Regions from separate parts of the Kocuria sediminis genome, predicted to be linked through region 2. Evidence: riboswitches for the same ligand, from Rfam matches in the RefSeq annotation. Region 2 holds a riboswitch; the other holds the start of a gene.
The links. Region 2 has a riboswitch for S-adenosylmethionine ahead of GMA12_RS10825 (MetQ/NlpA family ABC transporter substrate-binding protein). Riboswitches for the same ligand answer to the same signal wherever they lie in the genome.

Region 1 (15,193 bases), on a different contig from region 2:
GCCGGCGGGCGCGGACCCGCCGGGCACCGGCGCGCTGCCGGGCCCGTCCGGACGGTGCGCATCGCGGGGGGCGTCCGGCCCTCCGGGGCCGGTTGCGTCGCCGGGGCGGTCCGGGTGCGGCGGGGAGTCGGAGCGGTCGTCGTCCACGGGATCCTCCAGAGGTCGTCGGTGCGGTCGGGTCGTCGGTGCGGCCGGTCAGGGAAGGGCGTAGTGGCCGGTGATGTGCACCACGGTGGCGTAGCCGGCCACGGCCAGCACGGCCGAGAGCGGCACGAGCACGAGGACCGTGGTGTCCACCCGGCGCAGGGCTGCCGGGCTGGCGGGGAACCGGGCGTGCACCAGCGGCACCAGCGTCCCGAGCAGCAGCAGGGCCAGCGGGACGAAGTAGCGCCCCTGCACCCCGTTGACGATCCCGGACTCCACCGGGGCGAAGCTGAGGTAGAGGGTGCCGAAGATCGCCGCGACGTTGAGCAGCAGCACCCCCGCGAACCACGCCGCGACCCGGCGCGACGCCACCCCGCGCGGGCCGTGGAAGAACGCGGCGCCCACGGCGACGAGCCAGCACACCGCGCCGACGAAGGGACCGTCGACGGTGCCCCCGGGCCCGTAGCCCATCTGGCCGGCGAAGCCGGCCGCGTAGTCCCAGTCCGCGGTCAGGATCGTCCGCGCGGCGATCCCCAGCACGGCCACCGGCTCGCTCAGCACGAAGGCCAGCTGGTCGCCGGGCCGCACCGTGTGCCGCTCCGCGGGGCCGCGCAGCGCCCCCATCGCCTCGGTGGTCCCGGCGGCCAGCGACATCCATCCCGCGAAGCCCAGCAGCGTCAGCAGCAGGCATCCGGTGAGCACCAGGGAGGCCGTCACCGGCCGCCCGTCCCGGCGCAGGGGCAGCGGGTACTTCCGCAGCGGGACGGCCAGCAGCAGCAGGGACAGGATGACGTAGGTGGGCTTCATCAGCGGCAGGGCGATCGCGCCGGCGAGCACGATCCCCAGCTCCGTGCGGGTGAGGGGCGCCCCGGAGCGGTCCAGCACGGTCGCGCGCAGCACGAGCGCGGTGAAGGCCAGCACCACGGCGTTGGTCACCGAGTCCGCGGAGATCACCGCCGACTGGTAGAGGGCGGTGGGCAGCAGCGCCACGCAGAAGCCGACCCACAGGAAGCGGGTGCCGCGCAGGGCCCAGAGTCCCACGGCGGCCACGGCCGTGTAGGCGAGCACCTGCAGCATCCGCATCAGGGTCCAGGCCGTGCCGACGTCGAGCTCCGCCGCGGTGGCGATCCGCGCCCCCAGGGCCGCGGGCAGGTAGGGCAGCGGCGAGTACGCCGCGGTGTTGGAGAAGGACGTCATCACGTGCTCGCCCGCCAGGGGCGCCGCGAGCGCCCGCGCGCGCTCCTCGGTCGCGAGGTACAGCGGGTCGGAGTTGCGCTCCTTGGACCGCGGCGCCCCGGCGTGCTCGGCCATGAAGTCCTGGGCGGTGGCGGGCACGGCGCCGCCGTAGACGGGATAGGGGCCGTCGTCGGGAAGCCGCTGGGGGGCGAACCCGCCCTGGGAGACCTGGTAGGCGCGCTTGAAGTGGGTGTGCTCGTCCGGACCCCAGGCCGAGGGCACCATCAGGGCGAAGACCGTCCCGAAAAGCAGGGACAGCCCCGCGAACAGCGCCACCACGGTGCGGGGCCGCAGCGGGGGGCGGACGGTGGCCTCGGGGGCCCGTACGGAGGCCGGGGCGGCGGTGGCCACCGCCTCAGTCATCGTCGGCGGGCAGCAGCTGGGCCGGGCCGAACCGTCGGTTGGCGAGCACGGGCACGGTCTCGCGCACCTCGTCGATGCGCTCCGCGGTGACGTCGGCGAAGAGCACCGTCTCTTCCTCCCCGGCCTCGGCCACGACCACACCGAGCGGGTCCAGGACCGCGGAGCGGCCGACCGTGTGCTCGGCGCAGGTGTCCGCGGCCGCCACCCAGACGGTGTTCTCGATCGCGCGGGCCTTGAGCAGCGCCTGCCAGTGGTCCACCTTGTGCTCCCCGGCGAACCAGGCGGCGGGCACGGTCAGCAGCTGCGCCCCGGCGTCGACCACGGCGCGGCAGATCTCGGGGAAGCGCAGGTCGTAGCAGGTGATCATGCCGACCGAGAGCTCACCGATCCGCACCACCGTCACGCCCTTGTCCCCCGGCCGGATCCGGTCGGACTCCCGGTGGCTGAAGGCGTCGTAGAGGTGGAGCTTGCGGTACGTCCCGAGGATCGCGCCCTGCCCGTCCACGGCCACGAGCGTGTTGTAGGGGCGGCCGTCGGCGGAGGCCTCGTAGCCGCCGGCGATCACGGCCACGCCCGTCTGCGCGGCCAGGAAGGACAGCTGCTGGACGAAGCCGGACCACCCGCGCAGCACCAGCTCCTCGAACCGCTCCCCGATGAGCCGCTCGGAAAACATGGCCTCCTCGGGGAACACGACGAGCTCCGCGCCGGCGGCGGCGGCCTCACCGGCCATCCGGCGCATGGTCTGCAGGTTCTCGGCCGTGTCCGCGGTGGGCGCGAACTGTCCGACGGCGATCTTCACGGGTTCTCCTCGGTGCGGCGGCGGGTCCGGGGCGCCCCGGCGCGGTGCGCCGGCGGCGCCGCTGCGCCCACTGTATCCGCCGCCGCGGGCGGGCGGGACCGCCCGGTCCCGCCCGCGCATCGGCCCGTGGAGGGCCCGGCGCGGACCGTCCGACGCCGGGCGGTCCGCGCCGCAGGGGTCACTCCGTGCGGGTGGTCTGCTCCGGCAGCGTCTCCCAGAAGCTGGTGTCGGCGCTCGCGATCGACCCGTCCCCGATCGCCCGGGCCGTCTCCGTCAGGGTCAGCACCGTCTGGCGGATCAGGTAGCCGCTGCTGCGGCCGCCGAGGATGTAGTCCTCGCGGTAGTGGTCGGACATGCCGCGCATCTCGAACAGCAGCGTGGCCACCCCGTACTCCACCGCGATCCCGTTGCGGCTGATGGTCTCGGCCGTCCCGCCGACGTACTTGCCGAGCCGGCCCCAGCCGGTGGGCTCGATCGCGGAGTGCACCACGGCGCCGAGCTGCTGCGAGCGCCGGACGAGCTCGGGGTCGGCGTTCGGCGTCGTCGGGTACAGGATCGAACCGGAGACGAGCTCCCCGTCCACCTCGGACTGTGTGCCCTGGTGGTGCAGGTCGATCATGTAGTCGATGTCGTAGGCGCCCAGCACGTTCTGGTGCAGCGCCTGCGTCTCGGGCTGCGTGCGGGCGACGTGGTCGCGGTTGAGGTCGATCCCGTTGGCGTTGTACCGGGTGAGGTTGCGGTCCTTGGCCAGGTAGTCGTCGAGGGAGAAGTCGACGTCGCCCATCGCGCCGTCCGGGTTGAGCATGGGCACCACGAGGATGTTCACGTTCTCGAGCAGGTCGGCGGACTTGCCGGTGCCCAGGGCCTTGATGAAGCTGAGCGCCCCTTCGGTGGTGAGCTGCTCGTTGCCGTGCTGCTGGGTCAGGTACAGGATCGTGGGGTTCTGGGGGTCGGAGACGTACTCGGCGAGGTAGAGGTCCCGGCCCTTGACGGACTGGCCGATCACCTTCAGCTCGAGCGCGTCCTGGCGCGCGTCCTGGTCCTGCAGCTCCGCGGCCATCTCCTCGTAGGTGCTGAGGTGGGCGGTCGTGTACTGGCCGTTGCCGGGGTTCGGGCCCTCGCCCACGGCGGTGGCGGGCGCGGCCACGGCCCCGCCGGCGGCGAGCAGGGCCGCCAGGGCCAGGGCGGAGGTCAGGCGGGCGGTGCGGGCGTGTTCCATGGGGGGGCTCCTCAGGGGGGTTGGAGGGAATCCCAGGGTATGGGGCGGGCGTGATCCGGACAACAGTCCCGTCCCCTCCGCCGCCCCGGGCACCGGCGGCTCCCCGTGACAGGATGGGCCGTGGAACGACCGGGCGAGCGGAGGGCGGACGATGGGCGAGCAGCCGGGACGGCGCCGGCTGACCGAGCGGGTGCTCGGCGGCGGGGAGGACCCCGACCCCCGCTTCACCCTGGCCAACGAGCGCACGTTCCTCGCCTGGATCCGGACCGCGCTCGCGTTCCTGGCCGGCGGGATCGCGATCGAGGCGTTCACCGCGGACGTGTTCGACGAGGGCATCCGCACGTTCCTCGCGGTCGTCCTGCTGGTGCTGAGCATGCTGGTCAGCGCGGGCGCCACGTTCCGCTGGATCGGGGTCGAGCGGAGCATGCGGCGCCAGGCCCCGCTGCCCCTGCCTCTGATCGCGCCGGTGCTCGCGGTGGGCGGGGCGATCGCGGCGGGAGTGCTCGTCGTCGTCGTCCTGCAGGGCTGAGATGCCGCGCCCGCGGAGCCGCGGGCCCGCCCCGCCGCCGGAGCGCCCGCACGCGGACGAGGGCCTGCAGCCGGAGCGGACCACGATGGCGTGGGGGCGGACCCTGCTGTCCTTCGTGGTGGTCTCGGCGGTCTTCCTGCGCTGGCTGCCCCAGCACGGGCCGTTCGTGCTGGTGCTCTTCGGGCTGGCGGTGCTCACGGCCGGGTCGATCTACCTGACCCAGCGGCCGCGGTACGCACGCAGCGCCCGGGGGATCGTCCGGGAGGAGTCGGCCCCGGAGACCGGGGCGGTGCTGGCCACCGCGCTCGCCGTGCTGGTGCTCGGCGCGCTCGGCGTCTGGGTGGTGCTCGTCCTCGTCTGACCCCTCGCTCCCGCACGCGAGGTGGCACGTGTGGGCGACCGCGGCGCGCTCGGCCGCCGACACGTGCCACCTCGGCGCAAGGGGGGTCAGTCGATGAGGTCGCGGACCACGATGGTGTCGTCACGGTCCGGGCCCACGCCGATCGCGGACATCCGGGTGCCGCTCATCGACTCGAGCGCCTCCACGTAGGCGCGGGCGTTGGCCGGCAGGTCCTCCAGGGAGCGGCAGCCGGTGATGTTCTCCGTCCAGCCGTCGAAGTGCTCGAAGATCGGCTTGGCGTGGTGGAACTCCGTCTGGGTCATCGGCATCTCGTCGTGGCGCACGCCGTCGACGTCGTAGGCCACGCACACGGGGATCTGCTCGATGCCGGTGAGGACGTCGAGCTTGGTGAGGAAGTAGTCGGTGAAGCCGTTGATCCGCGAGGCGTGGCGGGCCATCACGGCGTCGTACCAGCCGGTGCGGCGCGGGCGGCCGGTGTTCACGCCGAACTCGCCGCCGGTGGTGCGCAGCCGCTCGCCCATCTCGTCGAACAGCTCCGTGGGGAACGGGCCGGCGCCCACCCGGGTGGTGTAGGCCTTGATGATCCCGATCGCCCGGGTGATGCGGGTGGGGCCGATGCCCGACCCCACGGACGCGCCGCCGGCCGTGGGGTTGGAGGAGGTCACGAACGGGTAGGTGCCGTGGTCCACGTCGAGGAAGGTGGCCTGGCCGCCCTCCATGAGCACCACCTTGCCCTCGTCGAGGGCCTGGTTGAGCAGGAAGGTGGAGTCCACGATCATCGGGGCGAGCCGCTCGGCGTAGCCCAGGAAGTACTGCACGACCTCCTCGACGTCGATGTCCCGGCGGTTGTAGAGCTTCACCAGTAGCTCGTTCTTCTGCCGCAGCGCGCCCTCGATCTTCTGCCGCAGGATCGACTCGTCCAGGACGTCCTGCACGCGGATGCCCAGCCGGCCGACCTTGTCCATGTAGGCCGGGCCGATGCCGCGGCCGGTGGTGCCGATCGCCCGCTTGCCGAGGAAGCGCTCGGTGACCTGGTCCATGGTCTGGTGGTAGGGGGCCACGAGGTGGGCGTTCGCGGAGAGCCGCAGCCGCGAGGTGTCCGCCCCGCGCGCCTCCAGGCCGTCGATCTCCTCGAAGAGGGCCTGGGGATTGACCACGACGCCGTTGCCGATCACGGGGACGGCGTTGGGGCTCAGGATCCCCGCCGGCAGGAGCTTCAGCTCGAACTTGTCCCCGCCCACCACCACGGTGTGCCCGGCGTTGTTGCCGCCGTTGGGCTTGACCACGTAGTCGACGCGGCCGCCGAGCAGGTCGGTGGCCTTGCCCTTGCCCTCGTCGCCCCACTGGGCGCCGACGATCACGATTGCTGGCATTGACGGACTCTCCTGCCTGGATGACGCGGGAGGTCTCCCGCGGGGCCCGGCGGAGGCTCGCCCCGGCCGGGCACGACAACGCCCCTGTGTCGACCCGGTCCTGTCCGCACGCTCGAGGCGGCGCCGCGCCGGCAGGATGGAGGCCCAGGGGCTCGTACCGTGCAAGTCTAGCGGTCCGTGACCGGGCGCACGCATCCGGGCCCGCCGCCCGGGAGCGCCGCGGTCGGATACCCTGGATGCCCATGAGTTCCCCTTCCTCCTGGACCCGGGCCGAGTCCGGCCCGCCGCGCCCGGCCGCACCGTCCGGGACCGCACCGGGCACCCACCTCAAGGCGCGCCACCTGGTGATGATGGCCCTGGGCAGCGCCATCGGCACCGGCCTGTTCATCGGCACCGGCGCCGCGATCCGCACGGCGGGGCCGGCGGTGCTGCTGTCCTTCCTGGTGGCCTGCGTGCTGCTCGTGCTGGTGATGCGGGCGCTGGGCGAGATGGCCGCCGCGGACCCGTCCCCGGGCGCGTTCTCCACCTACGCCGAGAAGGCCATGGGCCGCACCGTGGGCCGGACCCTGGGCTGGCTGTGGTGGGCGCAGATCGTGGTGGTGGTCGCGGCGGAGGCCACGGCCGCGGCCCAGCTGCTGACGGAGCTGTGGCCGGTGACCGAGCAGTGGGTGCTCGCGCTGCTGTTCATGGTGGTGTTCACCGCGGTCAACCTGGTGAAGGTCCGCACCCTCGGGGAGACCGAGTTCTGGTTCGCCCTGATGAAGGTGCTCGCCGTTCTGGCGTTCCTGGGGGTCGGCCTGGCCGTGCTGCTGGGCCTGACCGACGTGCCCTCCCCCGGGCTCGGCAACCTCACCGCGCACGGCGGCTTCCTGCCCAACGGGCTCACCGGGGTCGCCGCCGCGCTGCTCGTGGTGATCTTCGCGTTCGGCGGCACGGAGCTGGTGACCATCGCGGCCGCGGAGACCGAGGACCCGCAGCACAACGTGGCGCGCGCCGTGCGCACCATCCTGGTCCGCATCCTCGTCTTCTACGTGGGCGCGGTGACCGTGATGGTGCTCGTGCTGCCGTGGAACGACGAGCAGCTCTCCGTGAGCCCCTTCGTGGCCGTGCTGGAGACCGCCGGGGTGCCGGGTGCCGACGTGGTGATGGCCGTGATCATCATCCTGGCGCTGCTCTCGGCGCTCAACGCCAACATCTACGGCTCGTCCCGGATGCTGTACTCGCTGGCCCGCCGCGGCTCCGCCCCGCGGGCCTTCGCCGACGTCTCCGCCCGCGGGGTGCCCCGGACCGCGGTGCTCGTCTCCGTGGCCTTCGGCTTCGGGGCCGTGGTGCTGAACTACCTGTGGCCCGAGACCGTGCTGCTGTGGATGCTCAACACGGTCGGCGCCACCTGCCTCGTGGTCTGGGGGCTCGCCCTGGTCTCCCAGATCGTGCTGCGCCGCCGCGCCGACCGGGACGGGACCGAGCTGCCGCTGCGGATGTGGGCGTTCCCGTGGCTGTCCTGGCTGGCGCTGGCGATCCTCGCCGGCATCCTGCTGCTCGGCCTGCTTGACGACGCCGTGCGCGCTCAGCTGCTGCTCACCGCCGGTCTGGTGCTGCTCATCGCGCTGGCCTCGAGGCTGCTCGGCCGCCGGGCCGAGCACGCCCGCCCGGACTGACCCGGCGGACCGCCGGCCCCGGCGGAGCCGGCGGCGGCGCCACAGGACGTGCCCCCCGGACACGCCACGGGCAGGGCCGGACGCGGCACCGGAGGCACTGTCACAGGCGGTGTCACAGGCGGTGTCAGAGGCGGTGCTCGGGCGGGATCAGCGGCCGCTCGGCGCGGGCCCGCAGCTCCTGGACCGCCCACGAGTTGCCGTCGGGATCGCTGAAGCCGAAGACCGTGCCGCCGTCCCGCTCGTCGAGCACCGTGATCCCGCTGACCTCCACGCCCCGGGACAGCAGCTCCTCCCGGGCCGCCCGGGCGTCCGCGACCACCAGCTGGAGCCCGCGCAGGGAGCCGGGGGCCATCTCCCGGTGGGCGGGGAGGTTGCCCACCACGATCGAGCAGCCGGACCCGGGCGGGGTCAGCTGGGCGATGTCCATCTGCTCGGTGGTGGTGTGGTGGTCGAGGCGGAAGCCGACCTGGTCCCGGTAGAACTCCACGGCCCGGTCGACGTCGCGCACCGGCACCAGCACCACCTCGAGGGTCCAGTCCACGCTCAGCCTCCCTGTCCGCCGAGCAGCCCGGCCAGCAGCTCCTCGAGCCGCTCGTAGCCCTCGGCCATGCCCTTCTCCATGCCGGAGCCGACCATCCCGTCGCGGGCCTCCTGCGAGGCGTGGACGGTGTGCCCGCGCAGCCGGCACCGGCCCTCGCCGAGGTCCTCGAAGCGCAGGTACTCGAGGTCGACCGCGTCGGGCCAGCCCTCGTACTCGAAGGTCTGGACGACCAGCTCGTTCTCGCGCACGGTGTGGAAGACGCCGCGGAAGGCGTACTCCTCGGCGCTGTCCTCGCCGCGCTGGACGAAGCGGTAGGCGCCGCCGGCGCGGAACTCGAAGCCGTCGATCCGGGTCCGCAGCCCGCGCGGGCCGATCCACTGCCGGAACAGCTCGGGGTCGGCGTGGGCGCGGTAGACCTCCGCCACGGGGAAGTCGAAGTCCCGCTCGAAGTCGATGTACGGCACGTCGTCGGGGACGGTCAGGTGCAGGGCGTGTCCCATGGTGAAGTCCTCCCGGTGTGCGCCGCGGGGCGCGGCGCGGGTGTCGAGCACGGCGTCGAGGCGGCGGAACTGCTCCTCCCGGACCAGCCGGTACCGGTCGATCCAGGCGGTGAGCGCCTCCAGCCGTGCGGGGTCCAGGTGGACGGGCCGCCGCTGGGCGTCACGGGTGCGCGTGACGAGCTGCGCCTGCTCGAGGACCTGGATGTGCTTCGAGACCGCCTGCTTGGAGATCGCGAAGGGTTCCGCCAGTTCGGTGACCGTGGCCGGGCCCCGGCTGAGCCGGGCGACGATCCGCCGCCGGACCGGGTCGGCGAGGGCCAGGAAGGCCCGGTCGAGCAGGTCGTCGTCGTCGGGGTCCACGGTGTCTGTCAACGTATTCCTTGATCAACCTGTTGGTTGTTCAAGGCTACGCCCGGCGAGCCGGGGCGGCCACCTCCGAGACCCGATCGTGACGCTCGTCCGTGCCCGGCTCCGGGGCCGCCGGCTCGCGCCGCTCCGCGGCGGCGGAGGCGTCCGGGGCCGGGCGGGCCCGCACGGCGGCGGCCAGGCACGCGGCGGTCACGACGGCGAGCGCGGCGGGCACCCCGCGGTTGACGAAGAACGCGTGGATCTGGGAGTGGTTGCTGAGCACGGTGTACCAGAGGGGCACCGCGGCCGCGGGCAGGGCCAGGACCAGCGCGGCCGCCCAGCGGGACGGCCCGGCGCGCCGGTGGGCCAGGACCAGGCCCGCCGCCGCCGCCAGCAGGCAGCCGGCCAGCACGAGCTCCGCGGTGGGCACCCTGGTCCACCAGTAGTCGATGTTGGCGTGCACCCCCGCCCCGAAGGACTCCGCGACCCCCGCGTGGTCTCCTCCGGTCCGGTTCCCCACGTTGCGGCGGACCACCTCCACGGTGGCCGGGATGCCCAGGAAGGCGCCGGCGATCACCCACCGGGCCACCCAGGTGACGGCGAAGGCCGCCGGCCAGACGGCGCCGGCCAGGAGCACCGCCACGAACGTGGCCCTCAGCTCGCGGCGGTGGAACCACGTCACCGCCCCCACGGCGAAGGCGGACATCGCCCACGGCACGGCGGGAGTGGTCAGGAGGTCCACGAAGCAGAAGAGCGCGGCGCCCAGGGCGGCGCCCGCGCAGCCCAGCCGGGCCGAGCGGGCGGCCCCGAGCGTGGCGAGGAGCACGGACAGGAAGATGAAGGCGATGGAGATCGACTGGCTGAAGGAGGTCGAGGGGGTGGACAGCAGGTTCGTCCCCGCGACGTAGGGCAGCACGAGGGCGAGCCCCACCGCGGTGGAGGTCCGGGCGCGCAGCGCGAGGAACGCCCCGGCCAGGGCGAGCACCATGAGGGTGCCCGAGACGATCCGCAGCCCCTCCAGCCCCGCCACGGCCAGCACCGGGCGGGTGAGCACCGTGTAGCCGGCCCAGTACTTGAAGTAGTTGTTGTCCTCCAGCACGGCCCCCTCGGCGATGGCCCGGAGCTGCTCCGGTCCGCCGCCGCAGGTGGCGAGCCGGGGCATCCGGACGGCCCGGCTGAACGCCGACTCCTCCGGGGACGCGCCCAGGCCCGTGCCCGCGACCACGCACTCGGTGAAGGTGTCCGCCGGGGTGCCCATCCGGTCGATCGTGCCGTGCGGGCCGTAGGTGCCGTCCTCGACCGCGGCGAGGAGGTGCTCGACGATGGGCCGGTCCGGCACGGCCTGGCCCACCACCAGCAGCCCGAACAGGGCGAACTGCAGGACCACCAGCATGCCCAGGCCCTGGAGCCAGGGGCGCAGCGGGGCCAGGCGGCCGCCGGTGCCGGCCGCGGTCACCGGGCCCACCGGCGCTCCTGCGCGGCGGGCGGAACGGGACGGTCCGCCCCGGCCCCGCCGCTCCACGGCGGGGCCGGCTGGCGCAGGTAGAACAGCCGGGAGGTCTCCCGACGGATCCTCGCCTGCCCGTGCAGCAGGACCCCCATCAGCAGGAACACCCCGGCCAGGACCACGAGGGAGGCGGCCAGGAACGCCGTCGGGAAGCGGGGCACGAGCCCGGTGCCCGCGAACTCCACCACCACGGGCAGGCCCAGGACCAGACCGAGCAGGAACAGCGCGCACGAGACGGCGCCGGTGACCAGGAAGGGCCGTTCCTGGAAGAGCAGCTGGGCGAAGATGCCCAGGATCCGGAAGCCGTCGTGGTAGGTCCGCAGCTTGCTCTCGCTGCCCTCGGCCCGGTCGCGGAAGCCCACCTCCACCTCGGTCTGCGGCACCCGGGCGTTGACCGCGTGGACGGTCAGCTCGGTCTCGATCTCGAACTCGCGGGACAGCGCCGGGAAGGACTTCACGAAGCGCCGCGAGAAGACCCGGTACCCGCTGAGCATGTCGGTGACCTGGCGGCGGAAGGCGAAGGTGACGAGGGTGTTGAAGAACCGGTTGCCGGACTCGTGGCCGGCCCGGTAGGCGGTGCCGCTGACCTGGCGGCGCACCCCCAGCACCTGGTCGTAGGGACCCGCCAGCAGGGTCTCGATCATCCGCGGCGCGTCGGCCACGTCGTAGGTGTCGTCGCCGTCGATGAGCAGGTAGACGTCGGCGTCGAGATCCGCGAACGCCCGCCGCACCACGTTGCCCTTGCCCTTCTCCTCCTCGTGCCGCACGTGCGCGCCGGCCCGCCGGGCGGCCTCGGCGGTGCCGTCGGTCGAGCAGTTGTCGTAGACGTGGACCTCGATGCCGGGGACCGTGGCGTGCAGGTCGGTGACGACCTTCGCGATCGCGGCCTCCTCGTTGTGGCACGGCACGACCGCCACGATGCGGGGCGAACTGGGCATGACGTCTCGTTCCTGGGGTCCGGGCGGCGGGGGCACACTCATTATGGCCGTGGGCGGGCGCCGCGCGAACCGGTGCGCGGCGCTGACGCCGCGTGGGTCGCGCGACGCCCGGTGTCGATGTTGCGCCGCGTGACGCGCCCGCCGTCACAGTCGGCGCACCGGCGTCTTCTGCGCCGCCGGGCTTGGCACCCGCCCGGGGCACCCGCTGGAATGGGTCCTGCATCTATCCAGAGCGGCCGAGAGACCTGGCTCGTCGACGCCGCAGCAACCATCCGCAGCCCCACCGGGCCGCGGAACGGTGCTCCCGCCAGGACCGATGGAGCTGTCGCAGCCTCCCGGGTCCACCCCGGGACGGCCGGCGCCCTCCCTCGGGGTGACCCCAGGAGGTTCTGTGAGACGACCACCCGACCGGACGGCGCCACCGCCGTCGCTGTCCTACGAGCTCTATCCACCGCGCTGCGCGGCGAGCGCCGAGACGCTGCTGCGGACCATCGAGGAGCTCGAGCCCACCCGCCCCGACCACGTCGCTGTCACGTACAGCGGGGACGCCCCGCGGCGGGCCGGATCGCTGGCGCTGCTGGACCACCTCCTGGCCCGCACCGGCCTGCGGCCCCTGGCGCACCTCACGTGCGTGGGCAGCACGCGGGCCGAGCTGGAGGAGACCGTCACGTCCCTGCTCCACCGCGGCGTCCGGGGCGTCCTGGCCCTGCGCGGGGACCTGGAGCCGGACGCGGAGCCCGGCGAGCTGGCCCACGCCGGGGACCTGGTGGAGCTCGTGCGCGAGGTCGAGCAGCGCCACACCGCGTCCCTCGCCGGCGGCCGGCTCGCCGTGGGCGTGGCCGCCTACCCGACCCGGCACCCCGAGTCCCCGTCCTTCCGGCACGACATCGAGGTGCTGCTGGCCAAGCAGCGTGCCGGGGCGGACTTCGCGATCACGCAGGTCTACTTCCGCCCGCAGCGCTACGAGCGCCTCGTTGCCTCCGCCCGGGCCGCCGGGGTGACGATCCCGATCGTGCCGGGGATCATGCCCGTCACGGAGCCGCGGCGGCTGGCCACGCTGTGCCGGCTCGCCGGGCTCCGGCCCCACCCGGGCCTGGCCGCGGCCCTGGAGGAGGCCGCCGGCCCCGCCGAGCGGCACCGGGCGGGCGTGGCCTTCGCGACCCGCCTGGCCCGCGCGGCCCTCGACGCCGGGGCGCCCGGGCTGCACCTCTACACCTTCAACGAGCACCGGGCCGCCCTGGACCTGCTGGAGCGTGTGGACCTGCCGCGCGTGCCCCACCAGCCGGCGGCCCTGCCGGACCTGCTGCCCGCCTGAGCAGCGAGGGAGGCCGGCCCCGTCCGCGCCTCGTGGCCCGGGCCTCTTCCCGGGCCCTTCCCCTGACCTTCGCCCGTACCTTTTCCCAGATCTGCCGAGGAGCACACCCATGAGCACGACCACCCCTGCCGTCCCCTTCCCCGCCGCCACCATCACCGGGTACCCCCGGATCGGCCGGCGCCGCGAGCTGAAGCAGGCCCTCGAGGCCTACTGGGCCGGGCGCTCGACCCGCGAGGAGCTCGAGGCGGCCGCCGGCGAGCTGCAGCTGGCCACCTACCGCCGGCTGGTGGAGCTGGGCCTGGGCGCGCAGGACGCGTCCCTGCCCGCGGCCTTCCCCCTCTACGACCAGGTCCTCGACACCACCGTGGCCCTCGGGGCGGTCCCGTCCCGCTTCGCGGACCTGGCCGGGGCGGACGGGCGCCTGGACCTGGACGGCAGCTTCGTGCTGGCCCGCGGCGACGCCGGGCGGGCACCGCTGGAGCTGACCAAGTGGTTCGACACCAACTACCACTACCTGGTCCCCGAGATCGGCCCCGGGACCCCTTTCACCGCCTCCGCCGGCCGGCTCGTGGCCGACGTCCGCCGCGCCGCCGAGAACGGCTTCACCGTCCGTCCCGTCCTCGTGGGCCCCGTCTCCTTCCTCCTGCTGGCCAAGGCCGACGACGACGCCCCCGCCGGCTTCGACCCCCTGCAGCGGCTCGCCGACCTGCTCCCGGTGTACGCCCAGCTGCTCGGCGAGCTCGCCGCGGCCGGGGCGCCGTGGGTCCAGCTGGAGGAGCCGGCGCTCGTGGCCGACCAGGACGTGCCCGCCGCGCGGCTCGCCGCGGCCGTGCAGGAGGCCTATCCGGCGCTCACGGCCGTTCCCGGGCGGCCGCGGCTGCTCGTCACCACCTCCTACGGCTCCCCGGGCGCCCTGCTGCGCCCGCTGGCCCGCAGCGGGGTCGAGGCCGTGCACCTGGACCTGGTCAAGGGCGCGGCCCCCGCCCCCGCGGAGCTGGCGCTGTTCGCCGGCGAGGGCGCCCCCGTGCTCGTGGCCGGGGCGGTCGACGGGCGCAACGTGTGGCGGGCCGACCTGGCCGGCCGGCTCGGTGAGCTGGAGGACCTGGCCCGCGCCGGCGCCCGGGTCGCCGTGGCCAGCTCCACCTCCCTGTTCCACGTCCCGCACGACGTGGCCGAGGAGACCAGGCTGCACCCGCTGCTGCGCAGCTGGCTCGCCTTCGCCGACCAGAAGGTCGGCGAGATCGTCACCCTGGCCCGCGGTCTCGCCGCGGGGCGGGGGGCGGTCGCGGACCGGCTGGCGGAGGCCGCCGCGGCCCGCCGCTCCCGCGAGGACGCCCCGGGGGTCCGGGACGCGGCGGTGCGCGAGCGGGCCGCGTCCCTGACCTCGGCGGAGATCGGCCGCGCCCCCGCCGCGGTGCGCCGCGCCGCCCAGGAGGGCCGGTCCTTCACGGCCTCCGGTCCCCTGCCCCCGCTGCCCACCACCACCATCGGCTCCTTCCCGCAGACCGCCGAGGTCCGCGCCGCCCGCGCCCGGCACCGCGCCGGGGCGCTTCCGGACGCCGAGTACGAGGGGTTCCTGCGCGAGGAGATCGAGCGGGTGGTGCGCCTGCAGGAGGAGCTCGGGCTCGACGTGCTCGTGCACGGCGAGCCGGAGCGCAACGACATGGTCCAGTACTTCGCCGAGCACCTGGACGGCTTCGCGACCACCGTGCACGGCTGGGTGCAGTCCTACGGCTCCCGCTGCACCCGCCCGTCGATCCTGTGGGGTGACGTCAGCCGGGAGGGCCCGGGGCTGCGCGGCGAGGCGTTCACCGTTCCGTGGATCGGCCACGCCCAGTCCCTCACCGACCGTCCCGTCAAGGGCATGCTGACCGGCCCGGTCACGATCCTCGCGTGGTCCTTCGTGCGCGACGACCAGCCGCTGGAGCAGACGGCACGGCAGGTGGCGCTGGCGCTGCGCGACGAGGTCGCGGACCTGGAGGCCGCCGGGATCGGGATCATCCAGGTCGACGAGCCGGCCCTGCGGGAGCTGCTGCCGCTGCGCCGTGCCGACCAGCAGGCCTACCTCGGCTGGTCGGTGGACGCGTTCCGCCTGGCCACCTCGGGCGTGCGGGACGAGACCCAGATCCACACCCACCTGTGCTACTCCGAGTTCGGCGAGGTCGTCGGGGCGATCGACGGCCTGGACGCCGACGTCACCAGCATCGAGGCGGCCCGCTCCCGGATGGAGGTGCTCACGGACCTGGAGGCCGCCGGCTTCTCCCGCGGCATCGGCCCCGGCGTGTGGGACATCCACTCCCCGCGGGTGCCCGGACAGGAGGAGATCGAGCAGCTGCTCGAGCGGGCACTGGAGCACGTGCCG
Region 2 (15,193 bases):
CTGTCCTTCATCGACCGCGCCTACGAGGCCGTCAAGACCACCGTGGCCCACGGCGGCACCATCCTGTTCGTCGGCACGAAGAAGCAGGCGCAGGAGGCCATCGCCGAGCAGGCCACCCGCGTCGGCATGCCCTACGTGAACCACCGCTGGCTGGGCGGCATGCTCACCAACTTCACCACGGTCTCCAAGCGCATCGAGCGCATGAAGGAGCTCGAGGAGATCGACTTCGACGACGTCGCCGGCTCGCAGTACACCAAGAAGGAGCTGCTGCTCCTGCGCCGCGAGAAGGAGAAGCTGGAGCGCACCCTCGGCGGCATCCGCAACCTGACCAAGGCCCCGTCCCTGGTCTGGATCGTGGACACCAAGAAGGAGCACCTGGCCGTGGACGAGGCCCAGAAGCTGGGCATCCCGGTCGTCGCGATCCTCGACACCAACTGCGACCCCGACGAGGTCGCCTTCCCGATCCCGGGCAACGACGACGCCATCCGCTCCGTCAACCTGCTGACCCGCGTGATCGCCGACGCCGTGGCCGAGGGCCTCATGGAGCGCCACAACAAGAAGTCCGGCGGCGCCGAGCAGGCCGCCGAGCCGATGGCCGAGTGGGAGCGCGAGCTGCTCGAGCAGCACGCCGCCGAGCAGACCGCCGCCCCGGAGGCCTCCGCCGAGGCCCCGGCCGAGGCCGCCGCTCCCGCCGAGACCGCCGCCGAGACCGAGACCGCCGCCGAGTAGTCTCCGTTCATCGTCCGTTTTCCCCGGTGGGGCACCATCTCCACCGGACGCCGGCCGGGGCGCCCGCGCGCCCCGGCCGGCACCACCGACTACGTGAGGAGTTCACATGGCGAACTACACCGCCGCTGAGATCAAGGCCCTGCGGGAGCGCACCGGCGCCGGCATGCTCGACGTCAAGAAGGCCCTCGACGAGGCCGACGGCGACCTGCAGAAGGCCCAGGAGATCATCCGCGTCAAGGGCCTGAAGGGCGTCACCAAGCGCGAGGGCCGCGCCACGGCCGAGGGCCTCGTGGCCGCGCGCGTCGAGGGCAAGGTGGGCTACCTGGTCGAGGTCAACTCCGAGACCGACTTCGTGGCCAAGTCCGCCCCCTTCGTCGAGTTCGGCAACAAGGTCCTCGAGGCCGCCGTCGCCGCCGACGCGAGCTCCCTCGAGGAGCTCATGGAGGCCCAGGCCGACGGCAAGGCCGTCTCCGAGCTCGTCACCGAGACCGGCGCGCTGCTCGGCGAGAAGGTCGTCGTCCGCCGCCTCGCCCGCGTCGAGGGGGAGAACGTGGCCGTGTACCTGCACAAGACCTCCAAGGACCTCCCGGCCCAGGTCGGCGTGCTGCTGGCCGCCTCCGGCGCCCAGGCCGACCAGGTCGCCCACGACGTGGCCGTGCACATCGCCGCGATGTCCCCGACCTTCCTCTCCGAGGAGGACGTGCCCGCCGCGACCGTCGAGTCGGAGAAGCGCGTGGCCGAGGAGACCGCCCGCGCCGAGGGCAAGCCGGAGAAGATCATCCCGAACATCATCAACGGCCGCCTGAAGGGCTACTACAAGGACGTCGTCCTGCTCGACCAGGACTTCGCCAAGGACTCCAAGAAGACCGTCGGCAAGGTGCTCGAGGAGGCCGGCGCGACCGCCACGGCCTTCGCCCGCTTCCGCGTCGGCGCCTGACCGGACCCGTCCGGGCGCCACGGCGCCCCGCCGGAGGGAGGCGACCCTGCACCGCAGGGTCGCCTCCCTTCGTCATACTCGCTCCCACCTGCGGCGATGTCCCGGTGACCGCCGGCACCGGCGGAGGGGGAGCCGGGGGTTCTGTATGCTGAGGGAGGCCCGGGTCCGCTCCGCCCCACCCACGCGGGACCGTGCCCGTCCAGCAGCACCGTCGTCGCCGGGAGGAACCATGCCCACCACTTCAGCGTCCGAGATCCAGGACGAGGCCCTGCGCCTGAGCCGTGGCCCGCGGGTCACCCCCACGCGGCGCCGGGTCCTGCTGAAGCTCTCGGGCGAGGTCTTCGGCGGCGGCTCCATCGGCGTGGACACCCGGGTGATCCGCGACATCGCCGAGCAGATCGCCGCGACGGTCGGTCGGGTGGAGACCGCGATCGTCGTCGGCGGCGGCAACTTCTTCCGCGGTGCGGAGCTCTCCCAGGCCGGCATGGACCGCTCCCGCGCCGACTACATGGGGATGCTCGGCACCGTCATGAACTGCCTGGCCCTGCAGGACTTCCTCGAGCAGTGCGGGGTCGACACGCGGGTGCAGTCCGCGATCAAGATGGAGCAGGTCGCCGAGGCGTACATCCCGCGGCGCGCCATCCGCCACATGGAGAAGGACCGCGTGGTGATCTTCGGCGCCGGGGCCGGGCTGCCCTACTTCTCCACCGACACCGTCGCCGCCCAGCGCGCCCTCGAGGTGCACGCGGACGAGGTGCTGATGGCCAAGAACGGGGTGGACGGCGTCTACACGGCCGACCCGCGCACGAACCCGGACGCCCAGCGGCTGTCCGCGCTGACCTACGACGAGGCCCTGGCCCGCGACATCCGCGTGATGGACCAGACGGCCTTCAGCCTGTGCCGCGACAACGACGTGACGATGCGCGTGTTCGGCATGCAGGGGGAGGGCAACGTCTCCCGCGCGATCCTCGGGGAGCAGATCGGCACCCTCGTCACCGCCTGATCCGGCGCCCCGCGGCCCGACGCTAGACTGGGGCCAGCATGCCCGGGACGGGCGCCCCCGGCGCCGTTCCCGGCGGAACCGACCCCGCGCGGAGGACTCCGTGCGACCCGACGAAGGAGCTCCTACGTGATCTCAGACATCCTGTCCGAAGCGAAGACCAAGATGGGCAAGGCCGTGGACGGCGCCAAGGAGGACTTCGCCGGCATCCGCACGGGGCGGGCCAATCCCTCCCTGTTCTCCAGCGTCCTCGTCGAGTACTACGGCACGCCCACCCCCCTGCAGCAGCTCGCCTCCTTCCAGAACCCCGAGGCCCGCACCCTGCTCATCACCCCCTACGACCGCTCGGCCCTGACGGACATCGAGAAGGCGCTGCGCAACTCGGACATCGGCGCCAACCCGGCCAACGACGGCAACGTGATCCGTGTGGTCATGCCGGAGCTGACCCAGGAGCGCCGCAAGGAGTACGTAAAGATCGTCGGGCACAAGGCCGAGGAGGCCCGGGTGTCGGTGCGCAACATCCGCCGGCACGCCAAGGACCAGATCGAGAAGACCGTCAAGGACGGCGACATCGGCGAGGACGAGGGCAAGCGCGCCGAGAAGGACCTCGACGCCGTGACCAAGAAGCACATCGAGCAGATCGACGAGATGCTCAAGAACAAGGAAGCGGAGCTGCTGCAGGTCTGATGCCGGACCCGCGACCCCCGCACCAGGAGCTGAAGGCTTCCCCGGGACCCGCCGGGGAGGCCTTCCCCTCTCGTGCCCCCGGCACCCGCGGCGCGGCGCCGGGGCCGGGCCACCACCGGGAGCGGCGGCACACCGCCCCCTCGCGCGCCGGACGGAACCTGCCGGCCGCCGTGGGCGTCGCCGTGGTGCTCATCGGGACCCTGCTCGTGGGCCTGTTCGTCCAGCCCGTCGTGCTCGCCCTGCTCGCCGGCACGGCCGCCGGGATCGGGGTCTGGGAGGTCGGGCGGTCGCTGCGCTACCGCGGCATCTCCATCCCGCGCGTCCCGGCGGTCACGGCCGGGGTGCTCATGCCCCTCGCCGCGTTCGCCGGCGGGGGAGAGGCCCTCATGATGGCCGTGGTCGTGGGCCTGACCCTGGTGATCGTGTGGCGGGCGCTGGGTGACCGGGACGGGATGATCCTGTCCATCATGGGCTCGGTCTTCGCCCTCGTCTGGGTCGGGTTCCTCCTCAGCATCGCCCTGCTGCTCTACCACACGGACACCGGGGCCCTGAAGGTGCTCACCGTCATCCTGCTGGCCGTCGGCTCGGACACGTGCGGCTACGCCGTGGGGGTGGTCTGGGGCCGCCATCCCATGGCCCCGAGGATCAGCCCGAAGAAGTCCTGGGAGGGCTTCGCCGGCTCCCTGGGCGGCTCCGTGGTCATCGGGATCCTGTGCGCCGTGCTGCTGCTCGACCACGCCTGGTGGGAGGGCGCCGTCCTGGCCGTGGCCCTCGTGCTGGCCGCGACCCTCGGCGACTTCTCCGAGTCCATGGTCAAGCGCGAGCTGGGGATCAAGGACATGGGCACGCTGCTGCCCGGCCACGGGGGCGTGATGGACCGGATCGACTCCATCCTCTTCGCGGTTCCGGCCGGGTACCTGCTCTTCGAGCTCTTCGCCACGAGCGCCTGACCGGGCTTCCCAGGACCGCCCGCCCATGCCCCCCGAGCAACCAGCAGCCCGCATCCCTGCGACCCGCATCCCCCGCTGCGCCGAGGGCGCCCCGGGCTACGACGTCGCCGAGGTGGACGCCTTCCTGACCCGCGTGCGGGAGACCCTGGAGGCGCCCGGCCCCGCCCCGGGGGAGGAGCGGGCCCTGCTGCTGAGCACGCAGGTGCGCGCGGCCGTGTTCTCCAGGGCGCGGGGCGGCTACCGGCCGGAGGCCGTCGACGAGGTCCTGGACACCGCCGAGGACGCCCTCGCGGCCGCCGAGCGCGAGCAGGTCCTGCGCCTGCGCGGGCCCGAGGCCTGGCAGCAGCACGTCGACGCCCTGGCGGGGCTGCTGCGCGGGCGGATCGAGCGGCCGCGCACCCAGCGCTTCCGGCACCCGGCGCGGTCCCGGGCGCAGGGCTACTCGGCCGCCCACGTCGACGTGCTCTGCGAGCGCCTCGGCGCCCGGCTCAGGGACGCCGCCCCGCTGGCTCCGGCCGAGCTGCGCGGTGCCGTCTTCCCGCCCGCGCACGGCGAGCGCAGCTACGAGGAGCAGCAGGTGGACGCCTTCCTGGACCGCGCCGTCCAGCTCCTGCTGGCGCTGCGCTGACCCGACCGCCGCGGACGGCTGTGTATACAGCTTGCGACACGAATCGGCCGGATTGCCGCTCCCGTGTCACATTTCCACCCCATTCTGGGAATTCCCGGTGCTTCGTCTTGCCCCTCTGCATACAACGGCCTAGTGTGGTCCGCATCACATGAGGAGGTAGCCCATGTCCAACCAGCCACCCATCGACGCCGACGACCTCGTCGCCGACGTCGACTTCCCTGCGGCCCAGAGGTCGCCCGAGTTCCAGGAGCTGCGCCGGACCCACCGCGGCTTCGTCTTCCCGCTCACCGTCGCCTTCCTGGTCTGGTACCTGCTGTACGTGGTGCTCGCCATGTACGTCCCGCAGCTCTTCGCGATCCAGGTGGTCGGCAACGTCAACCTGGGCGTGATCCTGGGGCTGCTCCAGTTCGTCACCACCTTCGCGATCACGGGCGCGTACGTGTCCTTCGCCAACCGCAAGCTGGACCCGAAGGCCGAGGCCATCCGGGAACGCCTCGAGCCCAGCCTCGGGACCACCCGCGGCGTCCACGGACAGGAGAACTGACCGATGCACCACCTCCCCACCGCGCTCGCGCCCATGGCGACCGCCACCACGGAAACGGTCGGCACGCCCTGGATCAACATCTCCATCTTCGGGGCGTTCGTCGTGGTCACCATGGTGATCGTGCTGCGGGCCTCCAAGTCCACGGCCACGGCCGCCGACTACTACGCCGGCGGCCGTGGGTTCAGCGGCACGCAGAACGGCCTGGCCATCGCCGGCGACTACCTCTCGGCGGCGTCCTTCCTGGGCATCGTCGGCGCGATCGCGATCCAGGGCTACGACGGGTTCCTCTACTCCATCGGCTTCCTGGTGGCCTGGCTCGTGGCACTGCTGCTCATCGCCGAGCTCCTGCGCAACACCGGCAAGTTCACGATGGCCGACGTCCTGTCCTTCCGGCTGCGCCAGCGGCCGGTGCGCGTGGCGGCGTCCATCTCCACCCTCGCGGTCTCCGCGTTCTACCTGCTGGCGCAGATGGCCGGCGCCGGTGCCCTCGTGTCCCTGCTGCTGGGCATCGGGTCGCGGGCGGGGCAGTCCCTCGTGATCGTGGTCGTGGGCGTGCTGATGATCGTCTACGTGCTCGTGGGCGGCATGAAGGGCACCACCTACGTGCAGATCATCAAGGCCGTGCTGCTGATCTCGGGCGTGGCGCTGATGACCGTCTGGATCCTGGCGCTCTACGGCTTCAACTTCTCCTCCCTGCTGGGTGACGCGGTCGCCGTCTCCGGCAACCCCGCCATTCTGGAGCCCGGGCTGAAGTACGGCGTGAGCGAGACGAGCAAGCTGGACTTCATCTCCCTGGGGCTGGCCCTGGTCTTCGGCGCCGCCGGCCTGCCCCACGTGCTGATGCGCTTCTACACGGTGCCCACCGCCAAGGAGGCCCGCAAGTCCGTGGTGTGGGCGATCGCGCTGATCGGCCTGTTCTACCTCTTCACCCTCGTCCTGGGCTTCGGCGCGGCGGCCCTCATCGGCGCCGAGCGGATCCAGGCGGCCCCCGGCGGCGTGAACTCCGCGGCTCCGCTGCTGGCCTTCGAGCTCGGCGGCTCCCTGCTGATGGGCATCATCGCCGCCGTGGCGTTCGCCACGATCCTCGCGGTCGTCGCCGGCCTGGCCATCACGGCCTCGGCGTCCTTCGCCCACGACATCTACACCAGCGTCCTCAAGAAGGGGAACTCCGACCCCCGCCAGGAGCTGCGGGTCGCCAAGACCACCGTGGTGGTCATCGGCATCGTCTCCATCGCGGGCGGCATCGGGGCGCAGGGGCAGAACGTCGCGTTCCTCGTGGCGCTGGCCTTCGCGGTGGCGGCCTCGGCGAACCTGCCGACCATCGTGTACTCCCTGTACTGGCGGCGGTTCACCACCCGCGGCGCGGTCTGGTCCATGTACGGCGGCCTGCTCATCTCGGTGGGCCTGATCATCTTCTCCCCGGTGATGTCCGGCGCCGAGACCTCGATGATCCCCACGGCCGACTTCGCGTGGTTCCCGCTGCAGAACCCGGGCATCGTCTCCATCCCGGCGTCCTTCCTCCTGGGCTTCATCGGTTCCATGACGGAACGGCGCCTGGAGGACCCGGTCAAGCAGTCCGAGATGGAGGTGCGTTCGCTCACAGGCATCGGTGCGGAGAAGCCCGTCGCCCACTGACGCCGACCCCGCTCCCACCTGGGAGGACCCTCGGCCCGTCCGAAGCTCCGGCTTCGGGCGGGCCGAGGTCGTTCTCCGGAGCCGCACCGGGGATTCACGAAAGGGAAAAGACAGAGGCCTGACGGTCCGGTAGGGTGGCTGCAGAAGCCGGCTCAGGGTATTCCTGGGAAACTCGCCGGTTGCTTACAATGAAAGTCCCTCCCGGGACGGATAAGGAGCAATCATGGGAATCATCAGCTGGATCGTTCTCGGTCTCATCGCGGGCGCACTCGCGAAGCTCATCATGCCGGGCAACCAGGGTGGCGGCATCATCGTCACCATCGTCCTGGGCATCGTCGGCGCCCTCCTCGGAGGCTTCCTCGGCTCGCTGATCGGCATCGGTGACCTCGAGTCCGTGTTCGACATCGGCACGATCATCACCGCCGTCGTGGGAGCGCTCATCGTGCTCTTCATCTGGGGCGCGGTCGCCGGCCGCCGCGGCCGCACGCACTGACCCGCACCCCAGCGCCACCCGAGGCCCCGGCCACCGGAAACGGTGACCGGGGCCTCGGTCCGTCCGGACCCGCCGCGCCCGGGCGCCGGTCCGGCTGGGGGATACTGGGGCCATGATCTCCCCCTCCACCGCCCCCCGACCCCGTCCGACCCCCGAGCCGACCCCCGAGCTGCGCGCGCTGGCCGCCGCCGGCCCCCGCCGGGTCGTCGTGCTGGGCTCGACGGGCTCGATCGGCACCCAGGCGCTCGACGTCGTGCGGGCGGCGAACGGGCTCGACGGCGGGGCGCCGTTCCGCGTGGTGGCCCTCGCGGCCGGCCGGGGCCGGCTGCCGCTGCTGGCGGAGCAGGCCGTGGAGACCCGCGCCGCCGTGGTGGCGACGAGCGGCGGCGGGGGGGACGCCCGGGAGCTGGCCCGGCTGATCGGTGCGCGCGCCGCGGCCGCCGGCGCCGGGGACTACCGGCCCGAGATCCTGCACGGCCCCGAGGCCGCCACGGCGGCCGCGGCGCACCCCGAGGCCGACCTCGTGCTCAACGGGATCACCGGCTCGATCGGTCTCGCCCCCACCCTGGCGGCCCTGCGGGCCGGGCACCGGCTGGCGCTGGCGAACAAGGAGTCGCTGATCGCCGGAGGAGTCCTGGTGAAGGAGGCGGCCGCGGCCTCGGGCCGCTCGGACGCGCTGATCCCCGTGGACTCCGAGCACTCCGCCCTGGCGCAGGCGCTGCGCGGCGGGAGCGCCGCCGAGGTGGACCGGCTCGTCCTGACGGCCTCGGGCGGGCCGTTCCGCGGACGCACGCGGGCGCAGCTGGAGGCGGTCACCCCGCGCGAGGCCCTGCGCCACCCCACCTGGGACATGGGCGTGATGGTCACCACGAACTCGGCCTCCATGGTGAACAAGGCCCTGGAGGTGCTCGAGGCGCACCTGCTCTTCGACGTGCCCCTCGAGCGCATCGACGTGGTCGTCCACCCCCAGTCGGTGGTGCACTCCATGGTCCAGTTCGTGGACGGGTCGACGCTGGCCCAGGCCTCGCCGCCGGACATGCGCCTGCCCATCGCCCTCGGCCTCGCCTGGCCGCACCGGGTGCCCGGTGCCGCCGCCGCGTGCGACTGGACCCGCGCGACCGAGTGGACCTTCGAGCCGCTGGACCGGGACGCGTTCCCCGCCGTCGAGCTGATCAAGGCCGCGGGGGAGCGCGGGGGCACCCACCCGGCCGTGTTCAACGCCGCCAACGAGGAGGCGGTGCACGCCTTCCACGACGGGCGGATCCGGTTCCCGGCGATCGTGGACACGGTGGAGACGGTCCTGGGCGAGCACCAGGACGGCGGCGGCCTGGACCTGGACGCCGTCCTGGAGGCCGAGCGCTGGGCCCGGCGGCGGGCCCAGGAGGTCCTCGCCCGCTGACCGGACCCTGCCCGGCTCCCGGCGCACGTGCTAGTCTGTCGGGCGGATGACGAGTCCCAGCGTGCAGCCCTGGCTTGCTGGGCGGCAACCCTCTCCCGTAGTGGGGTGCCCCAGGTGAACCATCCGGCACCGGCCATCGTGGGCCGGCGGCAAGTACGGTTCGACCGCGGACGCGCCCTCCGGCGCGCCCTCGACCGTGGCCGTCGGGCCCGGTGGTCCCGGTGGGAACTCCCGACATCCTGGATCCACGGAAAGGCACGACATGCGATCGCAGCGCCTCACCCTCCTCGCCCTGGCCACCACCCTCGGCCTCACCCTCACCGCCTGCGGCGGCTCCGACCAGGCCGCCGGCGAGGGCGCCCTGGCCGACGGCAAGGTCAGCATCGGCGTCGTCGGCTCCCACCCGACCCACGACGTCCTCAAGCAGCTGGCCGAGGAGCAGGGCATCACCGTCGAGTACGTCGACTTCTCCGACTACAACCAGCCCAACCCGGCCACCGAGTCCGGCGACGTGGACATGACCTGGTTCCAGCACGTCCCCTTCCTCGCCGACTACAACAACTCCGCCGGGGGCTCCATCACCCCGATCGGCTCGACGTCGATCTACCCGCTGGGCCTGTACTCCAACGGGTACGACTCCGTGGACCAGTTCCAGAAGGGCGACGAGATCGCCGTGCCCAACGACGCCGTGAACCTCTCCCGGGCCCTGCTCGTGCTCGAGTCGGCCGGTCTCGTGGAGCTGAAGAGCGACACCCTCATCCCCACCGAGCTCGACGTCGACACCGATGCCTCCACGGTGCGGGTCACCCCCGTGTCGGCCGAGCAGACGGTGCTCTCCCTGGACTCCGTGGCCGGCTCGGTGATCAACAACGACTTCCTCGCCCGCGCCGACATCGACCCGAAGTCCGCCCTGGCCCAGGACGACCCCGAGGCGGAGGGCTCCCGCGCCTACGTCAACCTCTTCACCACCACCGAGGAGCTCGCCGACGACGAGACCCTCCGGAAGGTCGCGGACCTCTACCACGAGCAGGCCGTGATCGACGCCGAGATGGAGGAGACCAAGGACACGGCCGTGCCGCTGCAGCTGGAGCCGGAGGAGCTGCAGGAGCTGACCGCGCGCTACCAGCAGGAGCTGAAGGACCAGGACCAGTGAGCGCGGCGGTCCCCTCCGGGCCGCCCGCACGCGGGCGCCCGGACGAGGTGCTCGTCTCCTTCCGCAACGTCTCGAAGTCCTTCCGCACCGGCTCCGGGCGGGCCGCGCGCGAGGTGCTGGCCGTCGACGACGTCAGCCTCGACGTCCACCGCGGCGAGATCTTCGGCGTGATCGGCTACTCCGGGGCGGGCAAGTCCACCCTGGTGCGGCTGATCAACGGGCTCGAGCCCGTCTCCTCCGGGTCCCTGACCGTGGAGGGCTTCGAGGTCGCCGGCCGCAAGGAGACCGAGCTGGCGCCCGTCCGGCGGGAGATCGGGATGATCTTCCAGCAGTTCAACCTGTTCACGTCCCGGACCGTGGCCGGCAACGTCGAGTACCCGCTCAAGCGGGCCGGCTGGCCCAAGGAGAAGCGGCAGGCGCGGGTCGCCGAGCTGCTGGAGTTCGTGGGCCTGTCCGCGCGCGCCGGCAACTACCCGGAGCAGCTCTCCGGCGGGCAGAAGCAGCGCGTGGGCATCGCCCGCGCGCTGGCGACCAGCCCGAAGCTGTTGCTCGCCGACGAGTCGACGAGCGCCCTGGACCCGGAGACCACTCAGGAGGTGCTGCAGGTGCTGCAGCGGGTCAACCGGGAGCTGGGCATCACGATCGTGATCATCACCCACGAGATGGACGTGGTCCGGGCGATCGCCGACCGCGTGGCCGTGATGCAGGACGGCAAGGTGGTGGAGCACGGCTCGACCGTGGACATCTTCGCCCGGCCGCGCACCGAGACCGCACGCCGCTTCGTCTCCTCCGTCCTGCACTCGGTGCCGGACGAGCGCGAGGTCGAGCGGCTGCGCCGGGCCCACCACGGGCGCCTGGTGATCGTGGACGTCGGCGACGGCGTGGACATCGGCGGGGTGCTCTCCGACGGCGCCGCCCGCGGGGTCCGCTTCACCATCGCCTACGGCGGGATCAGCGTGCTCCAGGAGCAGTCCTTCGGGTCCCTGACCTTCGAGCTGACCGGTGAGGACGCGGCCGTGCAGGCCGTGGTCGACGAGCTGTCCCGCATCACGACCCTGAGAGAGGTGGCCGCGTGAACGACTGGTCCGTGCTGGGCCCCGAGCTGCTCTCCGCGCTCGGCGAGACCCTCTACATGGTGTCCGTCACCCTCGTCCTCGCCGGGTTCCTCGGGATGCTCGTGGGCGTGGGCCTCTACGTGACCCGCCGGGGCAACATCCTGGAGAACCGCGTGGTGCACGAGGGGCTCAACCTCGTCGTGAACTTCGTCCGGCCGATCCCCTTCATCATCCTCCTGGCGGCGCTCGGGCCGCTGACGCAGCAGGTCGTCGGGACCCGTCTGGGCCCCAACGCGGCGATCTTCGCGATGACCATCGGGGCGATGTTCGCGGTGGCCCGCATCGTCGAGCAGAACCTGATGAGCGTGGACCCCGGCGTGGTGGAGGCCGCCCGCTCGATGGGCGTCTCGCGGGGGAGGATCATCACCACCGTGATCCTGCCCGAGGCCCTCGGGCCCCTGGTGCTCGGCTACACCTTCCTGGTCATCGGCATCACGGACATGTCCGCGATGGCCGGGGCCATCGGCGCCGGGGGACTGGGCGACTTCGCCCTGCGCCTGGGCTACCAGCGGTTCAACGACGAGGTCACGTGGGCGGCGGTCGCCGTGATCGTCGTCCTCGTCCAGCTCGTCCAGCTGGTGGGCAACCGGCTGGCCCGGCGCATCCTGCGCCGCTGACGCCCCGGCGCCCCGGCGCTGCCCGCGACGGCCGGTCCCTCCCCGGAGGCGACCGGCCGTCGTCGTGCGCGGGACCGTGACACCGTCCGTCCAGGATCGTGGTGCACACTGGTCCTCGCCGCGCACGCGCGGCCCTGCCGTCCCCGGCGCCCGCCGGGGACGACCCGACGATCCCCGGAGGTCCCCGGATGGGCGTGGTCCTGTTCCTGGTGGGCGTGCTGCTCGCCGCCGTGGCCATCGCGGTCTCCATCGCCCTGCACGAGCTCGGCCACCTGGTCCCCGCCAAGCTCTTCGGCGTGCGCGTCACCCAGTACATGGTCGGCTTCGGCCGCACCGTGTTCTCCCGCCGCCGCGGGGAGACCGAGTACGGGCTCAAGGCCGTGCCGCTGGGCGGCTACATCTCCATGGTCGGGATGTACCCGCCCGCCCGGGCGGGGAGCACAGCGCGGACCGCCGGCACCGGGGTCCTCCAGCAGCTCGCCGCCGAGGCCCGCAGCGCCTCCGCCGTGCAGCTGGCCCCCGGGGACGAGGCCCGCGTCTTCTACCGCCTGCCCGTGTGGAAGCGGATCGTGATCATGCTCGGCGGGCCCGTGATGAACCTGCTGCTGGGCACCGTGTGCCTCGCCGTGCTGCTCACCGGGTTCGGCACGGCGACCCCGACCACGACGGTCGCGTGGGTCTCGGAGTGCGTGGTGCCCGCCGAGCGGCAGGCCGCCGGGCAGAGCGAGTGCCGTGCGGAGGACCCCGAGGCGCCGGCCAACGCGGCCGGACTGCGCCCCGGGGACGTCGTCACCGCCGTCGCCGGCGCCCCCGTGGCCACGTGGGAGGAGCTCACCGCGCGGATCCGCGACCGCGCCGGGGAACGGATCCCCGTGGTGGTCGAGCGCGACGGGGCGGAGGTGCGGACCGCGCTCACCCCGATCCTCACCTCCCGGCCGGTGGTCGACGACACCGGCGCCGCCGTGACGGGCCCCGACGGCGCGCCCCGCTACGAGGAGGTGGGGTTCATCGGGATCAGCCCCACCGCCGTTCCCGTCCGGCAGCCGCTCACCGCGGTGCCCGGCGCGGTGCTCGACGGCCTGGAGCAGATCGCCGGGGTCGTGCTGCACCTGCCGCAGCGGATCTACGAGGTGGGGCAGGCGGCGTTCTCGGACGCGCCGCGGGACCCGGACGGGCCCATCTCCGTGGTCGGGATCGGCCGGATCTCCGGGGAGATCGCCGCCCACGAGGAGATCGAGCTGCGGGACAAGGCGGCCTCCCTGGTCGGGCTGATCGGATCGGTGAACCTGGCGCTGTTCGTCTTCAACCTGCTGCCCCTCCTGCCCCTGGACGGCGGGCACGTGGCCGGCGCCCTGTGGGAGGGCCTGCGGCGGGGCGTCGCCCGGCTGCTGGGCCGCGCCGACCCGGGCCCGTTCGACCCGGCGCGGCTGCTCCCGCTGACCTACGCCGTGGCCGTGCTGATGATCGGGATGTCGGTCCTGCTGGTCTACGCGGACATCGTGAAGCCCGTGCAGCTGTTCTGAGCCGTTCGGCCACGGCGGAATCCGGGGACCGCGCCCAGGAACCGTCCCGGGGCATGGGGCACAATGGGAGGCGACGACGGACCCGGCGACCGGGTCCGCCCGCCACCGTTCCCGCACCTGTCCGCGAACTCCTCGGAGGAACCCTTGACCCCGGTCAGCCTCGGCATGCCCGCCGCACCCCCGCCCGTCTTGTCCCCGCGCCGGAAGACCCGGCAGATCCGGGTCGGGTCCGTGGGCGTCGGTTCCGACTCGCCGGTGAGCGTGCAGTCCATGACGACCACCCCGACCACGGACATCAACGCCACCCTGCAGCAGATCGCCGAGCTGACCGCCTCCGGGTGCGACATCGTCCGGGTGGCCTGCCCGTCCCAGGACGACGCCGACGCCCTGCCGATCATCGCCATGAAGTCCCCGATCCCGGTGATCGCCGACATCCACTTCCAGCCGAAGTACGTGTACAAGGCCATCGAGGCCGGGTGCGCCGCCGTGCGCGTGAACCCGGGCAACATCCGCAAGTTCGACGACCAGGTCGCCCAGATCGCCCGCGAGGCCAAGGCCGCCGGGGTGTCCATCCGGATCGGGGTGAACGCGGGCTCCCTGGACCAGCGGATCATGGACCGGTTCGGGAAGGCCACCCCGGAGGCGCTCGTGGAGTCCGCGGTGTGGGAGGCGTCCCTGTTCGAGGAGCACGACTTCCACGACTTCAAGATCTCGGTCAAGCACAACGACCCCGTCACCATGGTCCGGGCCTACCAGCTGCTGGCCGAGCGCGGCGACTGGCCCCTGCACCTGGGCGTGACCGAGGCCGGCCCGGCGTTCCAGGGCACCATCAAGTCCGCGACCGCCTTCGGCGCCCTGCTCTCCCAGGGCATCGGCGACACCATCCGGGTCTCGCTCTCCGCGCCCCCGGTCGAGGAGGTCAAGGTGGGCAACCAGATCCTGCAGTCCCTGGGCCTGCGCCCGCGCAAGCTCGAGATCGTCTCCTGCCCCTCGTGCGGACGCGCCCAGGTGGACGTCTACACGCTCGCGGACGAGGTGACCGCGGGCCTGGAGGGTCTCACGGTCCCGCTGCGCGTCGCCGTCATGGGCTGCGTCGTCAACGGCCCCGGTGAGGCCCGCGAGGCCGATCTCGGGGTGGCCTCCGGCAACGGCAAGGGCCAGATCTTCGTCAAGGGCGAGGTCGTGAAGACCGTTCCCGAGGACCGGATCGTGGAAACCCTGATCGAGGAGGCCAACCGCATCGCCGCCGAGATGGACGCGGACGGGGACGGGGAGAGCGCCGCCGGCAGCCCCGTGGTGAGCGTCAGCTGACGGGCCGGTGACGATCGGGTGAGGACGCAGCGGAGGACGGCGCCGCGGCTCGTGCCGGCGGGGGAGGTCGACCCCGCCGACCTGGACCGCCTGCTCGGGGCGGACCCCGTCGCCCACGCCTTCGTGGCCGCCCACGTGGAGTCCCACCGCCGCGGCAGCGGCTCCCGGGTGCCGCCGGTGGTCGGCACGGCGGGCCCGGACGGGCAGCTCACCGGGGCCTGCTGGACGGGCACCAACGTGGTCCCCATCGCCCTCGACGAGCCGGGCCTCGACCTCGTGGCCGGGCACCTGCGCCGGGGCGGGGCCCGGTACGCCTCCGTCTTCGGCCCGGCCGAGCCGGTGCTCGGACTGTGGTCCCGGCTCGAGCGCTCGTGGCCGCGGCCCTTCGACGTCCGCCCGGTGCAGCCCCTGCTGGCGATCGACCACGACCCGGCGCCCGCGCCGCACCCCGGCGTCCGGTTCGCCACGAGCG

Region 1: linked by a shared signal. The riboswitch ahead of GMA12_RS09190 (methylenetetrahydrofolate reductase) and the one ahead of GMA12_RS10825 (MetQ/NlpA family ABC transporter substrate-binding protein) in region 2 are both predicted to bind S-adenosylmethionine.

Annotation. Positions count from the first base shown of each region.
Region 1 is NZ_WOGU01000006.1:206,914-222,106, reverse strand. It holds gene GMA12_RS09255 (DUF4190 domain-containing protein) at 1-147, opposite strand, end outside; gene GMA12_RS09250 (DUF2142 domain-containing protein) at 196-1,731, opposite strand; gene GMA12_RS09245 (carbon-nitrogen hydrolase family protein) at 1,736-2,542, opposite strand; gene GMA12_RS09240 (M14 family zinc carboxypeptidase) at 2,721-3,761, opposite strand; gene GMA12_RS09235 (YidH family protein) at 3,913-4,290, shown strand; gene GMA12_RS09230 (DUF202 domain-containing protein) at 4,292-4,651, shown strand; gene GMA12_RS09225 (adenylosuccinate synthase) at 4,738-6,024, opposite strand; gene GMA12_RS09220 (amino acid permease) at 6,261-7,682, shown strand; gene GMA12_RS09215 (VOC family protein) at 7,807-8,223, opposite strand; gene GMA12_RS09210 (SRPBCC family protein) at 8,226-8,723, opposite strand; partial or broken gene GMA12_RS09205 (ArsR/SmtB family transcription factor) at 8,730-9,083, opposite strand; gene GMA12_RS09200 (hypothetical protein) at 9,130-10,536, opposite strand; gene GMA12_RS09195 (glycosyltransferase family 2 protein) at 10,524-11,516, opposite strand; SAM riboswitch class I at 11,737-11,839, shown strand; gene GMA12_RS09190 (methylenetetrahydrofolate reductase) at 11,908-12,831, shown strand; gene metE (5-methyltetrahydropteroyltriglutamate--homocysteine S-methyltransferase) at 12,941-15,193, shown strand, end outside.
Region 2 is NZ_WOGU01000008.1:80,238-95,430, reverse strand. It holds gene rpsB (30S ribosomal protein S2) at 1-729, shown strand, start outside; gene tsf (translation elongation factor Ts) at 836-1,666, shown strand; gene pyrH (UMP kinase) at 1,896-2,669, shown strand; gene frr (ribosome recycling factor) at 2,796-3,353, shown strand; gene GMA12_RS10855 (phosphatidate cytidylyltransferase) at 3,353-4,303, shown strand; gene GMA12_RS10850 (DivIVA domain-containing protein) at 4,329-4,931, shown strand; gene GMA12_RS10845 (DUF485 domain-containing protein) at 5,095-5,475, shown strand; gene GMA12_RS10840 (monocarboxylic acid transporter) at 5,479-7,110, shown strand; gene GMA12_RS10835 (GlsB/YeaQ/YmgE family stress response membrane protein) at 7,334-7,603, shown strand; gene dxr (1-deoxy-D-xylulose-5-phosphate reductoisomerase) at 7,716-9,002, shown strand; SAM riboswitch class IV at 9,048-9,164, shown strand; gene GMA12_RS10825 (MetQ/NlpA family ABC transporter substrate-binding protein) at 9,265-10,155, shown strand; gene GMA12_RS10820 (methionine ABC transporter ATP-binding protein) at 10,152-11,231, shown strand; gene GMA12_RS10815 (methionine ABC transporter permease) at 11,288-11,887, shown strand; gene GMA12_RS10810 (M50 family metallopeptidase) at 12,076-13,410, shown strand; gene ispG (flavodoxin-dependent (E)-4-hydroxy-3-methylbut-2-enyl-diphosphate synthase) at 13,555-14,721, shown strand; gene GMA12_RS10800 (GNAT family N-acetyltransferase) at 14,740-15,193, shown strand, end outside.